2 regions of the Marinomonas posidonica IVIA-Po-181 genome follow, and region 2 is predicted to be linked to the other one. Evidence: predicted binding sites of a transcription regulator. Region 2 holds the regulator's gene; the other holds the start of a gene.

Region 1 (8,118 bases), 1.2 Mb from region 2:
CCACCGCTTCAACAACACCGGCACCTTCATGGCCCAAGATCGCTGGGAAAATGCCTTCTGGATCTTCACCTGACAAGGTAAAGGCATCCGTGTGACACACGCCCGTTGCTACCATGCGAACTAACACTTCACCCGCTTGCGGATCCTGTACATCCACTTCTTCAATTTTTAACGGTTGGCCTGGTCCCCAAGCAACAGCAGCTTTACATTTCATTGCGCACTCCAAAATTGGTTTGAATTCGAGACTTTCTAAATCAAGTAAGAGCAGTGTAGTCCTAAATCATTGAGACGATAATGCTCGTATTGGCAAATTATTATTGTCATACAGCAATAATAATTTCAAAACACCATCAAATAGTTATAATATAACACTCTATTTGGATCAATTGAGGGCACCCTAATGAAGAATTGGGAAGCAATGGAAGCCTTTGTGGAAGTCGTTCGACAAGGCAGTTTTTCGGCCGCAGCCATAAAATTAAGCGTTTCGGCTTCTCATATCAGTCGCTTAGTAACGCAACTGGAATCCGAGCTAGGTTGCACACTTTTGTTCCGCACTACCCGACGGATTCGTTTAAGTGAAGCGGGGGAGCTGTATTATCAACACTGTCGTGATTTACCAGCGGCCTTGACCAGTGCTGAAGAAGTCATTTCCTCACTGAATCAAGCGCCGATTGGCGCCTTTAAAATGACCTGTGCTACGACCTTTGGTGAACGATACATAGCGCCAGTGATGAACGATTTTTTAACCAGTCACCCAAAAATTGAACTGGACCTACATCTTACCAACCGCGCTGTAGACCTGATCGAAGAAAATTATGATCTGGCCATTCGCATGGGCGCGATGAAAGATTCTAGTCTGCTGTCTCGACGCCTTTGTGATCGCAAAGAATTCCTCTGTGCTTCTCGAGAATACATTGATCAATACGGTATGCCGCATACCTTATCTGAGCTCAATAAGCATCAGTGTTTGATTGGCTCCAAAAGTCATTGGTTGTTCCAACAAAATGGCCAGCGAAAAGAAGTCAAAGTCAGTAGTCAGTGGCGTAGCAACTCTGGTCTAGCCTTATTGGACGCGGTCAAAAAAGGCTTAGGCATCGCTCAATTACCCGATTATTATGTTCAAGAAGAATTCGACTCGGGCCGCCTCGTGCCATTATTATCACAGTATCAGTATCCCTACAGTGGCGTTTGGTTGGTATACCCAAAAGTTCACCACCCTTCTCCAAAGCTAAAAGCCATTTGTGATTATTTAATTGCCTGCTTTCAAGATAATGCCCCATTTCAACCACCGCAGGCCTATGATTAAATAGGCCATTCCATTATCTGAGAGTCGGTTATGTTTGCACAAGAAGATCTAATCCAAGTGGCCCGCCAAACCATGCCCTTTGGCAAATATCAGGGACGCACCTTGATCGATCTGCCGGAAGCCTATCTATTGTGGTTTGCGCAAGAAGGTTGGCCAAATGGCAATTTAGGGACTTGGTTACAACTTGTATTGGAAATCAAAATCAACGGTTTAGAAAAGCTGGTAGAACCTTTACGTCTACCAACAGAAGAACCCAAAAATGCCCCAAAAGTCCGCATTCGCTTTGATGATTAATGAACCTCTTTAATCACGATAAAAAAACAGCACCCCATGCTCTTCTTTGATCAGTCGGAAACCGGCTTTCTGCGCGACATGAATCGAGGCTTGATTGCCCAATTTGACTTGAGCTTCAAGCGGTTCATCAAATTGCGAGAGCATTGCTTGCAGCATTTGATGCGCTAGGCCCTTACCTCGGGCACCCGGTGCCACAGTCCATGACAGTAACCAAGCATGCTCGAGCTTATCGGCTCGACAAGTCCCCACGGCACATTCGTTAAACTCGGCAATCCACAAACGCCTCTGCTTGGTCGCCTTCAATGACGCCTCCAGCCAACGTTGATGATCTGCTGCGCTTACTGGGTCCATCGAATGAGACGCTTGCCGTGTCAAGGAATCATTGCGCCAAGTCAGCAAATCATCGGAATCACTCATTTTTGCAGGTCGTAATATCAACAAGGCAGACACCGTTATCCTTAATGTAGAAGTTCAGTGGAGAGTATACCTCTAGGAGGCATAAAGTTTGCTTGTAATATGCTGGTTATTTTTTACAGTTAATCTTTATCTTCAGGAAATCAAACACGTATGGAAATCCTCATCGACGATTTATCGGGACAAGACGTTAAAACCTTAATCCAAGAACACCTAGACGACATGCATGCGACCTCACCAGCTGAAAGCGCCCATGCCCTTGATCTTAGCGAACTTAAAAAGCCAAACATTGTTTTCTGGACCGTTTGGGAAAAAGACCAACTGCTTGGCTGCGGTGCCTTAAAAACACACAACGCTAAGGAAGGGGAAATCAAGTCTATGCGCACATCCCACTTAGCTCGTAATAAAGGCATTGCCTCCAAACTCCTTAACCACATTCTCACCACGGCAAAGCAAAGCGGATTAGAAAGAATCAGTTTGGAAACGGGCCCCCAAGATTTTTTTGCTCCCGCCAGAGCCTTGTACCAAAAAAATGGCTTCAGCGAATGTGGTCCATTTGCAGATTATCAACCCGACCCTTACAGTGTCTTCATGACAAAAACACTCTGATAGTGATTATAAGGTATAAAAAAGCCAGCATGCCGCTGGCTTCATTTTTATCGATAGGCAAGGGAACTAACCCACCAACAAAACTACAGACCACCATGGGTCAATTTGGCAGGATCGAGCAAGCTGGTCAGCTCTTCACGACTTAAGTCGGTTTCCTCATCTGCCACATCAATCACAGGACGACCATCTTGATAGGCTTTTTTCGCGATTTCAGCCGCCTTTGCATAGCCAATAATGGGATTAAGCGCCGTGACTAAAATGGGATTACGGTGCAAAGCTTCGTTTAGCTTCGCTTCATTCACGGTTAACGTCGCGATCGCACTGTCTGCAAGCAACTGACCACTGTTGGCCAACAGTTTGATGCTGTTCAACAGGTTTTTCGCAATCATAGGCAACATGACATTCAATTCAAAATTGCCTGACTGACCACCAATCGTCACCGCCGCATCATTTCCTATAACTTGCGCTGCTACCATGGCCGTCGCCTCAGGAATCACGGGGTTCACCTTGCCAGGCATAATGGAAGAGCCTGGCTGCAATGCTTGCAAGGTTATTTCCCCTAATCCGGCCAATGGACCTGAGTTCATCCAGCGTAAATCGTTTGCAATCTTCATATAGGTCACTGCAACGGCTTTAAGCTGACCAGATAAAGCAACCGCTGTGTCCTGAGATCCAATCAAAGCAAAGAAATCCTGCCCTGGAGAGAAGGTTTGCTTGGTTAGCTCGGACAGTGATTGCGCAAAGCGCTGAGCAAATTCAGGGTGGGCATTAATCCCCGTACCAACCGCCGTACCGCCTTGTGCCAATTGGCTGGTTTTGCTTTTGATGTGATTCAAATTATCAATATTATCTTGCAGCTGAGCTGCCCAAGCATTAAAGGTTTGATCCAAACGAACCGGCATGGCATCCATTAAGTGAGTACGGCCTGTCTTGGTGTAGGTTGCTAGACGCTTGCCTTTCTCGATAATAGTGGCTTTTAAATGCTCCAAGGCAGGCAATAAATGGCCCGCTAATTCTAACGTCGCACTCACATGAATCGCACTTGGAATCACGTCATTACTGCTTTGACCAAAGTTGACATGGTCATTCGGGTTAATGGTTTCACCATTGTACTGACTGGCAAGAGTCGCAATCACTTCATTGGCATTCATGTTTGAACTGGTACCAGAGCCAGTTTGATACACGTCTACTGGAAAATGCTGCATCAAATCATCCGCATCCAACAGTTCATTGCAAGCATTCTGGATAGCCTGTGCTTGTTTAGGTGTAATGCACTCTAGAGCTTCATTCGCCTGAGCGGCCGCCGCTTTTATCAAAATAAGAGAACGAATAAAAGCTTCTGGCAATGGCTCATCACTGATTGGAAAATTATTAATCGCTCGTTGCGTTTGAGCACCATAAAGAGCACTTTCTGGTACTTCGAGTTCACCCATACTGTCTTTTTCAATGCGCATTTTCATTCTTAAATATTGTCCTTTTACTACTCAAAAGAAGAGATGAAATAATGGCTCAACACCCTAAGGTTATGCTCCATTTTGAAATAGTTTCTCGCGTCCTGGTAAGTCACGATCAGACGCTTAAGATGAGAGAGAGGCAAGTACACTTTATCGAGGCATGTCTGACGCCAATGAGGCGCGACATTGGTATCACACACAGTATCCAATAACACATTAAACACTCTCTGATGCAGCACAGTCGCATCGGTAATGTTCAAACGCTCAGCATATTCTTCCGTTAAATTCAGGTAGTGATACAACACCTCTGGCGAGTCGGCACATTGACCAGCCTGAATGGTTTGCTCAAGTACAGAAAATGGCACCAAGTAACGACTCATAGCCTTACCCTCCAAACATTATAAATGATAACTATTATCAATAATGTTCGGTCATTCCATTCCTGTCAAGAAATTGATAACGATTCTTATTATTTTTTAATAATTAACCATCGCCTTTTGATTGAGGTCATTAAAGGCCAGACATAAAAAAGCCCCTGCTATTAAGAACAGAGGCTTTTCGAAATCTGACCTTTTATCTAACCTTTTAGTGGTGATGACCGCCCACACCGTGTGCGTGACCGTGTGCGATTTCATCATTAGTGGCTTCACGAGTCGCTACAACTTCAATATTGAAGGTCAACTCTTTCCCAGATAATGGATGATTTACATCAACTGTGGCGTGCTTTAGACCCATTTTAACAATGGTCACCTGACGCAGGCCTTTGTCCGTTTGTACTGTCGCCACCATTCCCGCTTTCCAACGCTTCGAGCCCTGCAAATGCTTTACGGGCATTTGCTGTGTCTGGTTCTCTTTACGCTCACCATAGCCTTCTTCTGGTGATACTGTCACAGCAAACTCATCACCCGCAGCCTTTCCTTCCATGGCTTTTTCTAGACCGGGAATAATATTACCGTGGCCATGAAGATACGCGACTGGCTCTTTTCCCGCGGAAGTTTCGATCAGCTCTTCACCATGACGTAACGTATAATGAAATTGAACGACTTGATTGTCTGCAATGGACATGCATTTTCCTCATATAAATTAAAAGCGTTTGGATCGAAACTGACCAAAATAAACCGCCGAGTATTATAAAAGTTTTATGTTATTAAAACATAGACAATTCAAGGGAATCGTCTTCAATCACAATGTCACTCACCATGGAAGCGGCTAATTTTTCGAATGGCGAGTGGTTTAATTCATAGACTGGATGGTGGTCAAAGTAGTCTCGTAAGGCGACTTCGACTTTGTCTTGTAAGGAACCTAAAGTTGAGCGGATGATGTTTTCATCAAAGCGGGAGCCACTGATCACAACCTGAGTAAATCTTGGGGCCACTAAAAACAATTGCTTATCCTGTAAACGAATACCAGATTCAAAAGAAGGATTGACATCAGTTGTGAGCGAAAAGCTTTGCCCAAATGCCGACACTTCCCCCGTTAAATCACACATTAAAGCAACGGAAATCAGACCGCCATCTCGCTCCAAGAAATCTACTTTTGCCGCTTTAATCGCAAGATTTAAAACCACAGCATCGCCAGAAGTTAAAGCCAAACGCGTCTCTTTCGACTGCTCCAGCTGCTTAGCCAAATCTTTATTAACATCGGCTTCACTCACACGAAAACTATTACAGCCTGTTAATATCAAACTTGTGAATCCAAGCAATAACACATGAGCAATGGTTGAATACAGACGCATGAAATACTCCTATTCTTTAGAATCTATGAGTCGACGCTTTTCAAACCAAAAGCGCATAAAATCTTCCGTTACTTTTTGTTCAATGTCGATCGCTTCATCAGTTGGGCAAAATAACGACACGGTAAACACATTATGACCTTCCATAGTCGTGGTAATTCGAACACGTGGTTCAGGCCCCGAGATATTAATATCCAAGCGTTTTTCGATTAGGCTGTTGTAACGGATGGCCACTTCATGAAAGTGTTCGCTGTATTCACGAAGCTTAGCCAATATGTGCTCTTTAATCTCAAACAGGTTCACATCATCGGTCTGGCGTGAAATGGAAAAACTGTGGGTCACATAGCGTCGCATGTAATTCAGGTTTTGCACAGTATGAACCAATAACACACTGTTCGGCACAAGCGTAGTACGACCTGTATAAGTATAACTACCGCCTTTTAAATCCACTTCAAATAACGTAGTGGATAACCAGTCACTGTCCGTCACTTCCCCTTCAAAATTGGCAACCTTGATCCAATCACCGACTTGGTATGGTCGAGTACTGGCGCGATAAAAAGCGCCGACGATACAGGCAATGAATTCTTTTGTGGCAATCACTAATGCCACCATGAAAGCAGCAATGGAAATGGCGATATTTTGCAGCTCTGATGACCAAATCAAAATCAACCCAACGACAAATAAGAAATTAAAGGCGTTATCCGCGGCATTAATTCTTTGACGCTTTTTATCGTGATCAATATGTTGGTTAAGACGAATCGCTCGCTTGGTGTAACGACGAATTAAATACACCAAAAAAATCAACGTCAGAGTAAGTGCCAGCTCGACATGATCAGTAATGATGGATAGATCCAATTGAGATAAATCGAAAGGCATAAAGAGTCACTTCTGTACGGAATAGGACACTTTAGCAAAGTATTCCTTGAGACAACAATAAAGTGTAGACAAGACAAAAAATTATACTGTATATTTGTACAGTATAATTTTTGTGAGGTGACTTATGTCCGTCATTATTAAATACGTCGTAGAACGCCATGGAATCGAAAAAATGACTTTTACTTCAAAAGCCGAAGCAGACGCTTATGACAAGCTTCTGGATACTGCTGAAGCGCTGGAGATTATACTCAGCGGTAGCCAGCTCGTTGAAGATGATCCCCTGCGAGAGTCGTTAGCCATGTACTTGGCTGAGCACAAGAACAGTGTCATTGATGCCCTTGGCCCAAAAAAGAAAACGACAAGTAAGAAAAAACACAGCCAAAGTTCACAAACGGAACTGGCTCTCAACAAAACACCAAAATCGCCAAGCGCGTCGTTGGAAGACTTAGTAATAGAAACCGATGAAGAACAAATTTATCAGGAGGAAGAAGCGGCCGATCCATTTGAAGAAGGCGATTTTGATGAAAGCCATGCGGCTTAGTTTATGCCATGCGGCTTAATCTAATGGCAAGATTGAGTGAGCTTTTTCTAAGAAATTCATGAGGCACTAAATAGTGTTTAAAATATCAAGGACGCATACATGCCAGCTAGCTCGGAGTTAACTCACCACCTCGACTCAGTGGCTTGTTCTTTGCGTTAGCATTTAGGCTTGCAAACATCGGGATTCAAAAACCGGGGGATTAATATAGAAAGTGAGGAATACAAATACGTTTGGCAAGATGATGAACTCTTGCTGATAATTTTTGAGGGAATTGCTGGCGTGGTTGAGCTTATTAGTTGGCTGTGTTTCTAACTGACACAATGTCATTGAGCAGGCTTACTTCTGTGAGCTTGCTCTAATAACCAATCAAAAAACACTTGAGCCGCCGAGTGCAATGGGGCACTGGATTCTTTCACCAAATAAAACGACTCACTGGCTTCTACTTGTTTCGCAAAAGGCGCAATCAATCGTCCTTGTGCAATAAGCTCCGACACCATGGAAGATCTTGCTAAAGCCACGCCTTGCCCAAGCTCCGCCATACGCAGTGTTGATACCAAGGTGTCAAATTGCATCCCTCGGGAAAAATCCACTTGATCTTCGCCCATAATATTCAACCAATAACCCCAACCCTCTTCGTAGCCAAGCACATGCAGCAAAGTGTGATTGGTTAAATCAGCAGGCGTGTCCAAGCGAGTATGCTGTGGTAATGCTGGCGAACAGACAGGCATCAAACTGTCCCATGTAAGACGTTGTGACAACAAACCTTGCCAATCACCGTGCCCCCAACGAATTTCCATGTCCTCTTCGGCATCCCATTCAGCCAACCAAATATGACTAGCGTAACGAATGTCTATGTGCGGATGCAGAGCTTTAAAATCGGCCAATTTTGGTG
Region 2 (8,118 bases):
ATTTTCCCCATTCCGGCGACCTCTGAGCAAGCTCATCAGATGCTTGATGTTCTTCGAACGGGGAAGTTAAAACATTTAACAAACGCCTAAAGGGTAAATAATCACCTTGCTCGGCCGCTTGAATGACGCTATGCGCCAAATAATTTCGCAATACAAATTTGGGATTCGTTTGCAGCATACGTTCCGACATTTGCGACCACGACAAGGTATTTGAGAGTCTAGCCGCCTGATATTGCTGCAACCAGTTAGATAAAGCTTGACGATCAATAACTTCATCTAACAACAAGTCGAACTCACTCTCTCTAAAATGCGCTAATAATCGAAAGAACACACTGTAATCCATTTTTTCTTTTGTTAGCAGACTAAACAAAGACGGCAGTAACACATGAAGATCCGTCGTTTTTTCTAACCCTGTCTTTGCTAACATCAAGTCATCATAATGTTGCTGTAACTCAGCTTCATAAGTTTGTAAAATTGATACTAACTGATCTCGTTCTAAATGATTGGAAAAGCAGCGCATCAGACAATTCAAATTCCACAAACCAACACCGGGTTGACGCGCAAAGGCATAACGCCCTTCATAATCAGAATGATTGCACACCCATGATTCGTCAAAATCTTCCATAAATCCATACGGACCATAATCAATGGTTTCCCCCGTAATGGAAAAGTTATCCGTATTCATGACCCCATGTTGAAAGCCAACGGCTTGCCACTTAGCTATCATCTGCGCGGTTCGCTTTACCACTGCCAGCAACATAGCTACAAGTGGCTGCTCCGCTTGACGACACTCTGGATAATAATAGTCTAGACAATGCTCAACCAACTGATCTAATTGCGCCTGCTTACCTTGATAAAAGAAAAATTCAAAATGCCCAAATCGAATGTGTCCGTTTGCGGTGCGCAACAACATGGCACCAGGTTCTGGCCTCTCTCGATAAACCGCTTCTCGACTATCAAATAACGCCAGCGCTCGGGAACTTGGAATGGACAATGCCGACATAGCCTCACTGGCCAAATACTCTCGAATACAGGATCTCAATACAGCACGGCCATCCCCACGACGAGAATAAGGCGTCAGTCCCGCCCCTTTCATATGCAAATCATATAAAAGACCATCCTGCCCACGAACTTCGCCCAATAAGACTCCCCGCCCATCACCAAGTTGAGGTGAAAAGCCACCAAACTGGTGACCTGCGTAGACCATACTCAGACCTTGAGGCAAAACAGTTTCGCCCATTAATAAGGCTTTAGTTTCAGGAGATTTAATATCAACAGATAAGGAAGTCGCTAGCGCTTGGTTAAATTCAACCAAACGCTGCTCATGAAGTGGCTGAATCGCCACATGTGTGTAAAAAGCGTCGCCTAGAGTCGCATAATGATGTTCTAAATTCATCCTAGCCTACTCGTTAGATTTGCTTACTTAGACATGTCTACCATGTATTCGCAGCGAATACTTTCCCCTACCGTTTTTTCAATTTCTGGGATCATGAAAGCATCGTCTTCACTAGCAAAACTAACAGACTTGCCAGTTTCACCACCTCGACCAGTACGACCAATACGATGCACATAATCCTCAGGATCTTCCGGTAGAGCGTAATTTACCACCAACTCAACATTATCAACGTGGATACCACGCCCAGCAACATCGGTTGCAACCAGTACCTGAATACTGCCATCTTTGAAACTTTTTAAGGTTTTTACTCGCTTATCTTGTGCCACTTCACCCGACAAAATTGCGCAATTAATTTTTTCCATTTTTAGACGTTCGTACAAATCCCGCGTTTCATCACGACGATTGGCGAAGATAATGGTTCGTTGACTGCCATTTTCTTCTATTAATTGCTTCAACACAGGCCATTTTTGATCGGCTTCAACCGTATAAATCACCTGTTCGATGTTTTTGTTGGTCGCTTCTTTTGGCACAACCGACACTTCCTTTGGAAAATAGGTCCATTGTTTCGCCAAAGCTTGAATGTCTTTCGGGAAAGTCGCACTAAACAGCATGGTTTGACGGGTTTCTTTGTGCGGCGTCATACGGATAATGCTTTTCACATCTGGAATGAAGCCCATGGACAACATACGGTCCGCTTCATCCAGAACCAAACACTCCACTTTATTTAGCAAGACTTTACGACTACGAGCAAAATCTAATAATCGACCCGGTGTGGCCACAAGAATGTCCACATTTTCGGTTTGCAAAGCCTGTTTTTGCTTTTCGTAGCTTAACCCACCCACTAACGCCACGACATTTAAATGACAGTTAGCCGTTAGCTTCACAGCTTCATCTGCAATCTGTAACGCCAATTCACGGGTTGGCGCAATAATCAAACCACGGGCGAGATTGTTAGCTCGCTCTTCTTCCAATGGGTAATCTAGGAAATCCGTGATCATGGCAATCAAAAACGCCGCGGTCTTACCCGTACCTGTTTGAGCCTGACCTATGATGTCATAACCCTGCAATGTAGTTGGCAAGGTTTCCGCTTGAATCTCACTGCAATACTCAAACCCCATTTCTGCAATGGACTTTAACACTCGATCCGGTAAGTTCAAATCATGAAAGCGTAATTTACCCTCCGCTTCTGGCACCTTAAAATCATCTATAGACCAAACACCTTGATTCGACGTTGCCTCATCCATTTTTGCTTCACTTGCCTTACCTTGAGCTTTTCTAGGTCGCTTATTTTGACGGCGAGTTCGTTTCGGTTTGGTGTTACTTTCTGGTGCTACGTCTTGATTTTGGTTTTCCATATCGGAATCTATACACTTCTTCGGTTAGAGGTTAATTATCTGAGCATGGAGTGTACCTAATTGATCCAGCTTTATCATCTTTTCCTTTAAAACAGGGTAAAAACTCAGTGGAGTTTAAACCGCTGTTTCTTTGCCATCACCCCAATCGATAAGGCGGTAAACTCTGAACCAATTGGTTTCCATAACGCTTGGTTTTAAGACGCTTATCCAATATATGAATGGTCCCTGAGTCTGTTTCACTTCTTAACAAGCGACCTGTGGCCTGCACTAGACGCAACGAGGCATCTGGAATGGTGATTTCCATAAAGGGATTGCCACCACGCTTTTGGATCCATTCCGCTAAGGTGGCGTCAACAGGATCATCAGGCACAGCAAACGGAATTTTGGCAATAAACACAGAGGAAAGATAATCACCGGGCAAATCCACCCCTTCAGCAAAACTGGCCAAGCCAAATAGCAAACTGCCTTTATCCTCATCAATTCGTGATTTGTGTGACTCTAATATGATTCGCTTCGATTGCTCACCCTGTATTAACAAGATATCTTTCAACGACTCTTTCAAAGATTGCGCCACGTCTTCCATTTGGCGACGAGATGAGAACAACACCAAACTGGCTTTATCTCGATCCACCTTCTCGTTTAGGTAATCAACAATTTCAGCCGTATGCAGCTCAACCTGATTTGGCTCAGATTTCATCTCTGGAATCACCAACACGCCATTATTCTGAAAGTCAAAAGGGCTTAACACACGCAGATACTCGCTCTCTCTCGGCACCCCCGAACGCATATTAAACCGATGAAATTGATTCAACGCCGTGAGTGTCGCAGAGGTCACCACGGCACCAAAACACTTATCCCATAATTGCTGCCGTAAAGTATTGGCCGCTAGAATCGGGGAAGCCCCCAACTCAATATCCTGCTCCATGCCCTGACCAGATAAAATCAACCAACGAGCATTTGGTGGATATTGCTGATCATCCGTCGTTGAATACAGCTGCCACAAACCAACACTTTGCTCGATTCGCCCCAATATCGCCCCTAAAATGGGCTGCCAAGTTTCGGCCATTTCAGGCGTCACACCCATACCCTCATTCTGCTTGGCTTTTTTGCATTCGTCCTGAATGCTTTCAACGCTATTAAATAATTTTTGATAGCTGGTCGACAAACTGTATGCCAATTGCTTCAACTCATCAGGCACCACACCAAACTCAAATCGATGCTGATTATTATTCTGATCCAATCCCAAACCATTAATATAAGGTGATAAGCCTTGCTGAGCGTATTGGATGAAATTGACAATAGTCTGAATCTGTTGCGGCATTTTAATCAGCAATTGACCCGTTAAACTCACCTCATCGGTAAGCTCCTGCTTCAAATTCACCAAATTCTTTTCCAATTGTCTAAGCCAGCTAATACTTTGCTGCAACCTGACCTCATGACGGAAATGCCCTATGGCTTTATCAGGCAGGTGATGGCCCTCATCGAACACATAAATGGTTTCTTTCGGCGGCGTCAGAATAGCACCACCACCTAAGGACAAATCCGCCAGCACAAGGTCATGGTTCGCGACGATGACATCAGCCACTTCAATCTCGGCACGGGCTTTAAAAAATGGACAGGCCGAATAATTGGCACAATTACGATTCGTGCATTGTTGATGGTCAGTCGTTAAGCGACGCCAGTCTAGCTCTCGAATAATACCTTCCCAATTATCTTTATCACCATCCCATTTACCTTTACTTAATGCTTCATCCATCTCTTGATAAAGCACAGTATTGACATCATCCGATTGGAGGTGCTGCTCAAACAAACCGGCAAACATATCGTCCATAGCCTGCTCTTGTGTGCCTAGAAAAGCCTCCAGATTGTTGAGACAAAGATAGCGACCGCGACCTTTCGCTAAGGTGTACTTAAAATTTACCTCGGTATTGGACAAGATATCAGGTAAGTCTTTATGGAGAATTTGTTCTTGCAGAGCCACGGTGGCTGTTGAGATAACAAGCTTTAATCCTCTTGCCTTTGCAATAGGAATGACAGCAAGACAATAGGATAAGGTTTTACCTGTTCCCGTCCCTGCCTCGATGACTGCCACATGTTTTTCATCTAGCCGCTCTCCCTCGGTACCTTGTTTAATGTTTCCCAACGTACGCGCGATCGCACCTATCATTTGGCGCTGACCAACCCTTGGTTTATGGGATTTGGCATCCAGCATATCGCGATAGGCTGATTGGATTTTATTTTTTAATTCGTCTGAAAGCATTTATTTTATTGAGAATCGTTAAGAATGCTGTATATAATAACAGTTACTGTATAAACAACCAGATAGTGCCATGATTAAATTAACCAAAAGACAATCTGATGTACTCGATACCATTCGCGAGTTTATTAATGAAACCGGATTCCCACCTACCCGTGCGGAAATCGCGAAACGACTTGGCTTTAAATCCCCAAATGCGGCTGAAGAACACTTAAAAGCCCTCTGCAAAAAAGGCGCAATTGAAATGCTGTCCGGCGCTTCTCGTGGCATTCGATTGGTTGAGTCTTCCGAAAACAACGCTCCAGAAGACGAGTTAGGTTTGCCCGTTATCGGTAAAGTGGCCGCAGGATACCCTATATTGGCTCAAGAGAACATAGATACCCATGTTACTGTTCCAGGTAATATGTTCTCACCGAAAGCAGATTATTTCTTGTCGGTTTCCGGCACCAGCATGAAAAACATTGGCATTATGGAAGGTGATTTATTGGCCGTCCACAAAACCAATACGGTTCGCAATGGGCAAATTGTCGTTGCCCGCATTGGCGATGAAGTCACCGTTAAACGCTTCGAGCAAAAAGGACGCATTGTTCGATTAATTCCTGAAAACGAAGACTACCAGGACATTGTTGTGGACCTTGAGAGCGAAGAGTTTGCAATCGAAGGCCTGTCTGTCGGCGTTATTCGACAAGGACTATAAAAGCCAATACACATCATAAAAAAGGTGGCCTAAAGCCACCTTTTTTTTGTTGATCTTGTTTAAAATCATTAATGAAGAATTTTAGGACGGAAATCATCGTCCATGTAATCCAACCCTTCATCAGCCATAGACTCATCCGAATACACAAAATCAATCCCTGCATGAAACATGCATTTTGCCAATTCAAAATAACGATCCTGCAAATAAGACCGTGTCGTGTCTGAAATTTTCAGGGTTGCTAACGGCTCTGTTTCCTCGCCACTGTCACTGGCTGGGCGTAATACAATATCGCCGTTTTCCAGCTCAACAATTTCAAGGTATGACTCTTTCATATTAATACTCAGATGACTCTTCTCTAAAACGTAACACCAAGTCAGTTAGCTTGGTCAAATACAATTGCATTGAGGCACCATCATCCCCACCAGAACCAATAAGGTCCGTTCGGCCAAAAGATGATTGAACCAAATGACACTCTAATTGTTGCTGATAAGCACTCAGAAGCTGGCAACACCAAGATCTAGACTGACTTATTAAGTCCTTTAACTCTGACAGAACCGGTACAACAGACTGCTTGGCTTCGGCTTCAGAGGCCAATGTAATCACATCCAAACAATCAGACAATGCATAACTCTGTGCAACTTCTTGCAACAAACCATTGAAGGCACTGCGTAATTGAAACAAAGCCGAGCCTTCAAGACTACTGACCAGCCAAGCTTCGTCACTTGACTGAGCAAGTGCCAGTAAACGCTTTGCAGCATCAAGCCTTTGATTCGTTACACTGGCATAACTTACGCTGATCATTTTTTCTTTTTACCTTCTTCGATGACCCATTTACCGCCATCATAAAAAGCTTTCCACCCCGTTGGTTTGCCTTCATTTTCCGTCATAATGTATTGCTCTTTGGTTTTACGACTATAACGAATCAAGGTAGAACGGCCTTCTGAATCAGCAACGGGCGCATCTGCGAAAAAATGATATTTTGGATCAATTTGATCCATATATGGAATCAATTCTTTCACATAAGGCGCACGGGTTTCGCGTTTACGAGGGAATTGGCTAGCGGCCAAGAACAAACCAGTTGCACCATCACGCAACACGTAATGATCCTCCACCTTCTGACAAGCCAAGTCCGGCATAGGCACTGGGTCCATCTTAGGCGGCGCAACTTCACCGCTTTTAAGCAGCTTACGAGTATTCTTACACTCTTCATTGGTACAGCCAAAATACTTACCAAAGCGCCCCGTCTTAAGCTGCATTTCTGAACTGCATTTATCACACTCAATCACCGGCCCATCGTAGCCTTTGATTTTGAAGCTGCCCGCTTCCACTTCGTAACCGGTACAAGATGGGTTATTACCACAAACATGCAGTTTGCGATGCTCGTCCATCAAATAACTGTCCATGGCAGAGCCACAAATCTTACAGCGATGCTTATTGATCAGCGCCTTAGATTCACCTTCTTCATCGTCGACCGCAACCGCTTCATCGCCACGAATAAGATTAATAGTGGCCTTGCAACGCTCTTTAGGCGGTAAAGCATAGCCAGAGCAAGACATGAAGACCCCTGTGCTGGCGGTACGAATCTGCATAGGACGACTGCATGTTGGGCATTCAACATCCGTCGGCGTTGGCTCATTTAGCATCATGCCGTCATCGGGCGACTCCGCTTTTGCCAACACATTGCTAAAGTCACGATAGAAAGCATTCAGAGTTTGAATCCAGTCTTTATCCCCTTCAGCGATTTCATCCAAACGCTCTTCCATTTGCGCCGTAAAACTAAAGTCCATCAAGGATGAGAAACTGCCAACCAATCGATCGGTGACAATGTCTCCCATTTTCTCTGCATAGAAACGACGATTTTCAACTCGAACATAACCACGATCTTGAATGGTCGAGATAATAGACGCGTAGGTTGAAGGTCGACCAATACCACGCTTTTCCAATTCTTTCACCAAGCTGGCTTCGCTGAATCGAGCCACAGGTTTGGTAAAGTGTTGCTCAGGTAGCAACTCTTTGAGATCTAAAAACTCACCCTGAGTCACATCAGGCAAGATATTATCTTCGCCTTTCTTCACAACCGTTTGCATGGCTCTGGTGTAACCATCAAAGCGCAAAATACGCCCTTTCGCTTTAAATTCGTATTCCTCTGCCACCACGGTAATCGTGGTAGAAGTGTATTCAGCAGGCGTCATTTGACAGGCCATAAATTGGCTGCGAATCAAATCGTATAGACGGTGAGCGTCTTTTTCCATCCCTAACAAATCATCCACGCGCACATTCACATCAGAAGGACGAATGGCTTCGTGAGCCTCTTGCGCACCTTCTTTACTTGAGTAACGAATAGGATCGGCGGGTAAGTAAGCTTCACCAAATGAGCTTAAAATGTATTGACGTAAAGACTCAACCGCCTCAG

Evidence for each region. Region 2 encodes LexA, which represses DNA repair genes until DNA is damaged. Its sites were predicted from a motif close to TACTGTNTANNTANACAGTA; they were not measured.
Region 1: a site for LexA is predicted at 6,770-6,789, ahead of MAR181_RS15010 (YebG family protein). Genes of this name have one in related genera too.

Annotation. Positions count from the first base shown of each region.
Region 1 covers NC_015559.1:3,251,149-3,259,266, forward strand. The annotation lists gene MAR181_RS14960 (S-(hydroxymethyl)glutathione dehydrogenase/class III alcohol dehydrogenase) at 1-214, opposite strand, end outside; gene MAR181_RS14965 (LysR family transcriptional regulator) at 401-1,306, shown strand; gene MAR181_RS14970 (DUF3820 family protein) at 1,337-1,600, shown strand; gene MAR181_RS14975 (GNAT family N-acetyltransferase) at 1,610-2,050, opposite strand; gene MAR181_RS14980 (GNAT family N-acetyltransferase) at 2,168-2,623, shown strand; gene MAR181_RS14985 (class II fumarate hydratase) at 2,707-4,083, opposite strand; gene MAR181_RS14990 (hypothetical protein) at 4,104-4,457, opposite strand; gene MAR181_RS14995 (FKBP-type peptidyl-prolyl cis-trans isomerase) at 4,663-5,142, opposite strand; gene MAR181_RS15000 (DUF1439 domain-containing protein) at 5,225-5,812, opposite strand; gene MAR181_RS15005 (mechanosensitive ion channel family protein) at 5,822-6,685, opposite strand; gene MAR181_RS15010 (YebG family protein) at 6,810-7,226, shown strand; gene MAR181_RS15015 (LysR substrate-binding domain-containing protein) at 7,550-8,118, opposite strand, start outside.
Region 2 covers NC_015559.1:2,029,401-2,037,518, forward strand. The annotation lists gene MAR181_RS09530 (protein adenylyltransferase SelO) at 1-1,396, opposite strand, end outside; gene MAR181_RS09535 (DEAD/DEAH box helicase) at 1,420-2,751, opposite strand; gene dinG (ATP-dependent DNA helicase DinG) at 2,888-5,011, opposite strand; gene lexA (transcriptional repressor LexA) at 5,082-5,705, shown strand; gene MAR181_RS09550 (hypothetical protein) at 5,774-6,037, opposite strand; gene MAR181_RS09555 (DUF6586 family protein) at 6,039-6,506, opposite strand; gene topA (type I DNA topoisomerase) at 6,503-8,118, opposite strand, start outside.